Regions from separate parts of the Thioalkalivibrio sp. ALD1 genome, predicted to be linked through region 1. Evidence: predicted binding sites of a transcription regulator. Region 1 holds the regulator's gene; the other holds the start of a gene.

Region 1 (4,417 bases):
TCGCGCACCACCAGCGACGGGCGCGCCCAGCGTGGCAGGCGGGCGCCGCGCAGCACCGGGCTGTCCTCGATCACGCGGTACACCGCCAGTTCATGCCGCGGGCTGCCGGGCAGTTCCAGTTGCACACGCTCGACGGGGCCCATCTCCGGCGGCACCACCAGCCCGAGCCGCTCGGCCACCGGGCGAATCGTCCAGCCCTGCACCAGCAGCGAGACCAGCACCATCATGAACACGATGTTGAAGAACACCTCGCCGCCCTCGACCCCGGCCACCATCGGCAGGATCGCCAGCAGGATCGACACCGCCCCGCGCAGGCCCACCCAGGAGACGAACGCGGTGCTGCGCCAGTCCTGGCGAAAGGGCAGCAGGCACAGCCAGACCGCCAGCGGCCGGGCAACCAGGATCAGCACCAGGCCCAGCGCCAGGGCCGGCAACGCCAGCGACGGAAACTCCGAGGGTGTGGCCAGCAGCCCCAGGATCAGGAACATGCTGATCTGCGCCAGCCAGGTCAGTCCCTGCTGCTGTCGGTGCAGCTTCGCCGCGCCCCGCATCTTGCGATTGCCCGCCACGATGCCCGCCACATAGGCGGCCAGGAACCCGCTGCCGCCCAGCCAGCCGGCCAGCGCGAACAGGCTGACCGCACCGGCCATTACCGCGATGGGATAAAGCCCCTCCTCCAGCGGCAGGCGGTTGACCAGTTCCACCAGCAGATAGCCACCCACCACGCCCAGCAGGAGGCCCAGCCCCATCTGCCACAGGAATTCCGTAGCAAACAGTGTGGCCAGGCCACCAACCGTGGTGCCGGACAGGATCCACTCGATGAAGACCACGGTCAGGAAGATCGCCATCGGGTCGTTGGAGCCCGACTCCACCTCCAGGATGGAGCGCACGCGGCGGTTGATCTTCACCCCGCCCACCCGCAGCAGGAAGAACACCGCCGCGGCATCCGTGGAACTGATCAACGCCCCCAGCAACAGCGCATAGCCCCAGGGCAGATCCAGCAACCAGTGGGCGGCCGCGCCCAGCAACAGCGTGGTCAGGGCGACCCCGACCGTGGCCAGCACGATGGCCGGGCCCGCCGCCCGGCGCAGGGTTCGCAGCCGAGTGCCAAAGCCGGAGTCGAACAGGATCACGGCCAGCGCAAGGCTGCCGATCAGGAACGCGGTATTGGGGTCATCGAACTCGAGCCCGAGGCCGTCTTCGCCGGCGAGCAGGCCGATCCCCAGGAACACAAGCAACAGCGGTGCACCCAGCCGGAACGACAACGCCGACGTCAGCACCGAGACCACGATCAGCCCGGCACCAATCAGGATCAGCTGGAAAATCCAGTCCATCGAAGCCCTTTATGTCCTTCGGACCCACGTGCGGCCCATCATCGCATGATCACCCCAGAACCGGCCTCCAGGGGACGCCCCCGGACAAGAATCAGCCGCTCTCAATGCGCTCGACAAGTCCTTGCACTTGCCTCGGCCCCGGCCACGGAATACTGTATTTATGAACAGTTACCCGTGGAGTATTCGCCGTGTCCCTGACCGCGCGCCAGCAGGCCATCCTCGACTACATCATCGAGACCGTCGCCACCCAGGGCACGGCCCCGACGCGCAGCGAGATCGCCCGTGCCTTTGGTTTCCGCTCGCCCTACGCGGCCGAATGCCACCTGAAGGCCCTGGAGAAAAAGGGCGCGATCGAACTGGTGGGCGGGGCCGCGCGCGGCATCCGCCTGGCCGGTGCGCATGCGGCCCGACCCGCCGAGCTGCCTCTGGTCGGGCGCGTGGCGGCCGGCTCGCCCATCCTCGCCACCGAGCACATCGAACGCCACTACCGAATCGACGAAAGCCTGTTCCGGACCCGCCCGGACTACCTGCTGCGCGTGCACGGCGAGAGCATGCGCGACGCCGGCATCCTCGATGGCGACCTGCTGGCCGTCCGCCAGACCCCGGAGGCCCGCGCCGGCCAGATCGTCGTGGCCCGCATCGAGGACGAGGTGACGGTCAAGCGTTTCGAGCAGGACGGTGCCCGCGTGCGCCTGCTGCCGGAGAACCCCGACTTCGCCCCGATCGAGATCAACCTGGAGCGTCAGGAGCTGGCGATCGAAGGCATCGGGGTCGGCGTACTGCGCGATCTTGAAGCGCAGGGCTAAGCCCGTGCCTTCCATTGATGCCCTGCTCGATCATCCGGCGCTGTGGCGCGGGCGCAGCGCCGCCCCTGCCGCGAATGCCCCGGTCTGGCCGAGCGGCCACCCGGCGCTGGACCGGGCCCTGGGGGGCGGCTGGCCGCGCGGCCAGCTGATCGAACTCCTGGGCACCCCCTTTGGCTGCGGCGAGACCCGCCTGCTGGTCCCCATGCTCGCCGCCTGCGGCCGCGAAGGCTACTGGATCGCGCTGCTGGCGCCGCCCGCCACGCCCTGGCTGCCCGGCTGGCAGCCGCTCGGCATCCCGCCGGAACGGGTGCTGATGATCCGCACCGAACACGACCGCGACACCCTCTGGGCCAGCGAGCAGTGCCTGCGTGACCCGGCCTTCGGCGTCCTGCTGGCCTGGCTGGGCGGCCCGGTGGAAACGGCACTTTTGCGCCGACTGCGCCTGGCCGCAGCCGAAAGCCAGGCCTGCACCATCCTGTACCGCCCGCCACGTGCCACGGAGCAGCCCTCCCCGGCCCACCAGCGCCTGCGCTGGAAGCCCGACACCGACGGCCTCGAGCTGCACTGCCTGAAGGGCGTCGGCGACTGGGCCCGTTCCGGCCAGCCCCTGCACATCCCGATGCCCTGAGATGGGCCATCCGGAGCGACCACAAGCCGTCCCGCACCCGCGTGCCTCGCGCCCGGCCCGCGCATGGCGCCAGCCAACCCTGATTCCGCCCTCGGAGCACCCAGCGGAGCCCGGTCCTGCCCCACGGGTCAAACCACGCTCGGCAAACGAACAGTGGATGGCAGTCGAGCTGCCGCACCTGGCGCTGGAGACCCTGGCGCGTGCCGAGGCGGACCGTTCACGGCTGACCGAGCGCCCCCTGCTGGTGGTCGAGGCCGGCGCTGCGCCGCGCGTGCATGCCGCCAATCGCGCCGCGCGCCGCGCCGGGGCCGGACCGGGCATGGCGCTGGCCGATGCCCTCGCCGTCCTCGACACCCCGGAACTCGTCGAGCACGACCCGCAGGCCCAGACCGCGCAGATCGCCATGCTGGCCGGCGTGCTGCTGCAGTTCTCCGATCACGTGCACCCGGAGCCGGACGCCCGGCGCATCCTGCTGGAGGTCGGCCGCAGCCGGCGCCTGTTCGGCGGGCTCGCCGCCCTGCGGGAACGGGTGCGGGACGCCCTGAAGGGGCTGGGCTTCCACCCGCGCATTGGCGTGGCGCGCAGCCCGGCCGCCGCGCGCCTGCTGGCCACCCTGCGTAATCCCGCGATCCCCGAAGATAGCGAGGCCCTGCGCCGCACCCTGTCACCGGTGCCGCTGGAGGCCCTGCCACTGTCCGCCGCGACCCGGGAGGGCCTGCAGGCCATCGGCCTGCGTCGGCTCGGTGACCTGCTGCGCCTGGCGCGCCCCGAACTCGCGCGGCGCCACGGCCCGAAGTTGCTGGCACTGCTGGATCGGCTGCTGGGGCGGCGCACGGAGACCCTGCCGCGCTTCGACCCGCCCCCGGAGCTGTACCTGACACTACGCCTGGAACACGAGATTCACGCGACCGGGGCCCTGGCCTTCCCGCTCAAGCGCCTGCTGCGCCGGGCCGAGGCCCAGCTGCGCGGCCTGAACCGCAGCCTGCAGGGGATGACGCTGGAGCTGAAACACCGCGAGGAACATACCCGGATTACCTCTACCCGAATCGCCCCTACCCGAATAACGCTGGAGCGCGGCCACCCCGGTATCCGCGCCGAGGACTGGCTGCCCCTGTGGCAGACCCGACTGGAACGCGAGGCCCTTCCCGCCCCGGTCATCGGCCTGCGCCTGCGGGCCACGCGGCTGCTCGATCCGCCCACGCAGGGCGCCAGCCTGCTGGCCGAGACCCCGGGCCATCCGCCGCCGGACTCGCAGTTGCCGGCCGTGCTGGCCCGTCTGAGCGCGCGTCTGGGCGAGCAGGCGATCGTCCGGCTCACCGCAAGCGGCATCCCGCGCCCCGAAGCTGCTCAGGGCACGCGACACGATCTCGACGCGGCGGCCTCGCCTCCGCCGCCGACACCCGCGCAAATGATTTGCGGCACAGCGCTGTGGCTACAGGACCCGCAACCGATCCCGCCCCCACTGCAGGCGCACGGGCTGGGTCGACTGGAGGATGGCTGGTGGGACCGCGGGCAGGATGTGCGCCGCGATTACGCGGTCACGCGCGACCGGCAGGGTCGCAGACTGTGGCTGTACCGCTGCCTGCGCAGCGGCCAGTGGTTCCGGCAAGGCTACTGGGGGTGACCCGTCAGACGCGGTAGTACTCGCG
Region 2 (4,417 bases), on a different contig from region 1:
CCGGTGGCGTGCCATCAGCTCCAGCGCGCGGCGCACGCAGGAGAGCATGCCCAGCGCCAGCACGTCGATCTTCAACAGCCCCACCGCATCGAGGTCGTCCTTGTCCCACTGGATCACCGAACGCTCCGGCATCGCCGCGTTCTCGATCGGCACCAGCTCGTCCAGCCGGCCCTCGGCGATCACGAAGCCGCCGGTGTGCTGCGACAGGTGGCGCGGGAAGCCCAGCAGCTCGGCGGTCAGGGCCTGCCACTGCCGGGCCAGGGCGCCATCCGGGTCCAGCCCGACCTCGCTCAGGCGCTCGGCGGGGATGCCGTCGTCCCACCAGGCGAGGTTGGCGGTCAGCGCATCCAGCCGCGCGCGCGAGATACCGAGGGCGCGGCCGACGTCGCGCAGGGCGCTGCGCCGGCGGTAGCGGATCACCGTGCAGGCCAGCGCCGCGCGCTCGCGACCGTAGCGCCGATAGATGTACTGGATCACCTCCTCGCGGCGCTCGTGCTCGAAGTCGACATCGATATCCGGCGGCTCGCCACGCTCGGCGGAGATGAAGCGTTCGAACAGCATGCTGGAGCGCGAGGGGTCCACCGCCGTGATGCCGAGGGCATAACAAACGGCGGAATTCGCCGCCGAGCCACGCCCCTGGCACAGGATCCCGCGGCCGCGGGCAAAGCGCACGATGTCGTAGACCGTCAGGAAGTAGGGCTCGTAGCCGAGCCGGGCGATGATCCCGAGCTCGCGCTCGATCTGCTCCGTCACCTTGGTCGGGATGCCGTCAGGCCAGCGCTCCCGTGCCCCCTTCAGAGTCTCCTCGCGCAGGTAGGCGGCTGGGCTCATGTCCCGGGGCAGGGGATCGGTGGGGTAGCGGTAGGTGACCGCGTCCAGTGAGAAGTCGCAGTCCCGCGCGATCCGCACGCTGGCCGCGAGCCAGTGGGCAGGGTACAGAGCGGCCAGGTCGTCGCGCGGGCGCAGACAGCGCTCGCCGTTGGGGAAGCGCGCCGGGGCCGCCTCGGCAACCGTGGTGCGCAGGCGCAGCGCGGTCAGCACGTCCTGCAGGGCACGTCGGCCGCGAGCGTGCATGTGCACATCGCCGCAGGCGACGATCGGGAGTCCCGTCGTGTCGGCGAGCTGCCGTGCGCGGGTCGCGAGCGCGGCATCCTCCGGCGTGCGCAGCTGGCTGACCGCCAGATGGGCCTGGCCCGGCGCGGCCCACCCGGCCAGCCAGCGGGCCACGTCGGCGAGCATCGTCTCCGGAATCTCGGGTTCGATACGCAGCAGGACCTGCCAGCCGGCCCGCGCCTCGGCGGGCAGGGCGTCGAGGTCCGACTGCGTCAGGTGGTAATGCCCCTTGTCCGCCGCCCCGCGCGCACGGGTGATCAGCCGGCACAGCCCGGCGTAGCCCGCCGCATTGCGCACCAGCAGGGTCAGGGCGGGGCCGTCCGCCAGCCGGAAGGTCGCCCCGAGAATCAGGTGCAGGCCGCAGTCCTTCGCCGCCGCGTGGGCGCGGACCACGCCGGCCAGCGAGGCGATATCGGTCAGCGCCAGCGCGCGATAGCCCAGCGCCCCGGCCCGCTCCACCAGCTCCTCCGGGTGCGAGGCCCCGCGCAGGAACGAGAAGTTGCTGACGCTCGTCAGCTCGGCGTACTCCGGCGGTTCGGGGGCGGCATCATCCATATACTGTTTATATAAACAGTATATGGGGCTGGCAAGAAACCCTGGCTTCGAGCCGGTGCGCCGGCTCCGGTATGGTAGGCCCGCTACCGGCCGACCCCAGTGACGACTCCCCTATGCGCAGCGCCATCTACAATCTGCTGATCCTCCGCCTTACCTCGCAGTGGTATGCCGAGGTAATGCGGCGGTTGTCGGACGGAGCGGCCCTGCTGGATGTGGGCATTGGCACCGCTGGCGCGCTGCTCGCCAATGCCGACACGGCGCGCGAGAAGGGGCTCGTCATCACGGGGATCGATATCGACGCCGACTACATCAAGCACGCCCGGCAAGCCCTGCGTGAGTCGCCCCTGGCCGATCGTGCCGAGGCCCGTCTCGAATCCATCTACGACCACACGGGCGGCCCGTACGACGCGATCTATTTCTCCGCCAGCTTCATGCTCCTGCCGGACCCCGAGGGCGCTCTGCGTCACTGCCGCAGCCTGCTGAAGCCGGAGGGGAGAGTGTTTTTCACCCAGACCTTCCAGACCCGCCCCTCCCGCTGGATGGAGCGCTTCAAACCCCTGCTCAAGCGTATTACGACCATTGACTTCGGCCGCGTGACCTACGAAGAAACGTTTCGGGAGCAGGTGGCGGGAGCGGGGTTCGCGATCGACGAGTTCACCACGCTCGGACGCCACGGCCCGCGCGCATCCGTCCTGGCCATCGCCCGACCCGCCTGAAAGAACACCGGGCCATACCACTGTAGGAGGCGAGCCCTCTCGCCGATCGGGTGTGTCCGGCTCCCCATCGCCCAGGGGGCTGGGCTCCTACGAGGAAAAGAGGCTGTGGCGGCCCGTATCCTGCAGCAACGGAGATCGCCCCACGCCGGTTCACCCCCGAGGCTGGGCCTACCCACTGTAGGAGGCGAGCCCTCTCGCCGATCGGGCGTGTCCAGTTCCCCATCGCCCAGGGGGCTGGGCTCCTACGAGAGAAGGGGCTGGCGGACCGTATCGCGTAGCAACGGAGATCGCCCCACGCCGGTCCGTCCCCGAGGCTGGGCCCACCCGCTGTAGGAGGCGAGCCCTCTCGCCGATCGGGCGTGTCCAGCTCCCTATCGCCCAGGGGGCTGGGCTCCTACAAGAGAAAGGGGTTGTGGCGGTATGTGAACAAGACGGGCGACTTCTTCCGATAACGCGTCGGCCTGCTAATTCCGAAGGAAGACCCCGGGCGCCCCTGCGACTGAAGGCACTACCGCACCGTGCGCTAGAACTCGATGTCGTAGCGCAGCTCTTCGTCCGGTTGGCGCAGGAAGTTGCCCTGCACCAGGTCGACCTGCGACTGCCACAGCAGGGCCAGCCCGTCTACGTCCTCCACATAGGCCGCCATGGTGCGAGCACCGCTGGCACGGGCGATGTTCAGCAGCGGTTCCAGTCGGACAAGTTTGTCCGCGGCATCGTGCAGCCCGTGGGTCAGTGGACGGGCGACTTTCACGTAGTCGGGCTGCAGGCTGCGCAGGAGCTGGGCCGGTTGCCTACTGGAAAGCCCGAAGTGCTCCACGGCCACCCCGACCTGGATGTCACGCAGTGCCCCGGTGATGCGCTCGGCCTGTTCCGGATCCGCCACGATATCCTCCTCCGCCAGTTGCAGCACCAGTGCCCGGGATGGCAGGGCTGCGCGTGCAAGTATGCGTCCGAGCCAGCCGGCCAGATCCTGGTCGCGCAGCGACCCGGGCGACAGTTTGACGAAGAACACCGAGTCCGGATGGGTGCGCAGACGCGCGCCCAGGATGTCCACGGCATTGGCCAGTACCCAGCGGTCCAGCGCCCGGTCGAGGTCCAGGTGTCCGGCCATGTTCACGAACGGGCCGGGTAGCTGGGTGTGGCCTTCCGGATCCCGAATGCGGAGCAGGACTTCGTAGCGTTCGGTCTTGTCGGAGCCGGCGATGTTGGCGATGGGTTGATACACCAGAAAGAGGCGCTGCTCGTGGATTGCGCGGGTGATGACCTGGCGCCAGTGCTGTTGCTGGGCGACGCCACACTCCGGCGTGACCAGCGCGGGATCCAGCTGGATGCGGTTGCCGCCTTCCCGGCGGGCCTGTGCGCAAAGCGCCAGAGACTGGTCCACGGCATCCGCCGCAGGAATGTCGGCCAGTGCTGTGATGCCGATGCTCAGGCCCGGGGATGGTGCGTGACTCGGAGCACCATGCGGCGCCGGGACCTTCGCATAAAGGGCATCGCCCCAGTCCGACAGGGCTTCCGCGTCGGCCCGGTTCAGCAGCACCAGGATCGCGTTCTCGCTGAATCGGGTGATGCGCTCGCCCGCAGCAAGGCCCGCCGAGATTCGCCCCAGCAGACGCCGCTGAAGCAGCGAGAAACCGGTCACCCCCTGTTCCCGGAGCAGATTCGAGGCCTCGTCCCATTCAATACAGGCGAGTGCGACGATCCCGGGCTGCGTCGCTAGCCCCGTGCGCCAGTGGTCCAGCAGGGGCGCCAGATCACCGGAGCGCAGGGTGGCGGTGCCACGCCCAGCCCGGCGACGTCGTCGGCAGAGGCGCGCCTCGGCGCAGACGCGTTCGGGCGCCGCTTCCGGTGATATGTGGGAAAGTCCCGGACCCGGCGCGGCTACAGATCCTTCTGGTGACGTCAGCAGAACACATGGGATGTCGAACAGCGATGGATCCTGGGCCAGGAAGCGGGACAGGGCCGCAGCCCGGTCGGCCGCGATGTCCACGTCGATCACGATGGCCTCGGGCAGGCTCTCCAGGGCGTGGCCG

The links. Region 1 encodes LexA, which represses DNA repair genes until DNA is damaged. Its sites were predicted from a motif close to TACTGTNNATATNNACAGTA; they were not measured.
Region 2: F623_RS0106035 (error-prone DNA polymerase) is a predicted target of LexA. The motif match lies at 1,670-1,689, and genes of this name have one in related genera.

What each region holds. Positions count from the first base shown of each region.
Region 1 covers NZ_KB906248.1:95,701-100,117, forward strand. The annotation lists gene F623_RS0112335 (potassium/proton antiporter) at 1-1,334, opposite strand, end outside; gene lexA (transcriptional repressor LexA) at 1,523-2,140, shown strand; gene imuA (translesion DNA synthesis-associated protein ImuA) at 2,145-2,768, shown strand; gene F623_RS0112350 (DNA polymerase Y family protein) at 2,926-4,392, shown strand; partial or broken gene F623_RS0112355 (NAD-dependent epimerase/dehydratase family protein) at 4,397-4,417, opposite strand, start outside.
Region 2 covers NZ_KB906242.1:290,408-294,824, forward strand. The annotation lists gene F623_RS0106035 (error-prone DNA polymerase) at 1-1,668, opposite strand, end outside; gene F623_RS0106040 (bifunctional 2-polyprenyl-6-hydroxyphenol methylase/3-demethylubiquinol 3-O-methyltransferase UbiG) at 1,782-2,384, shown strand; gene F623_RS0106045 (EAL domain-containing protein) at 2,908-4,417, opposite strand, start outside.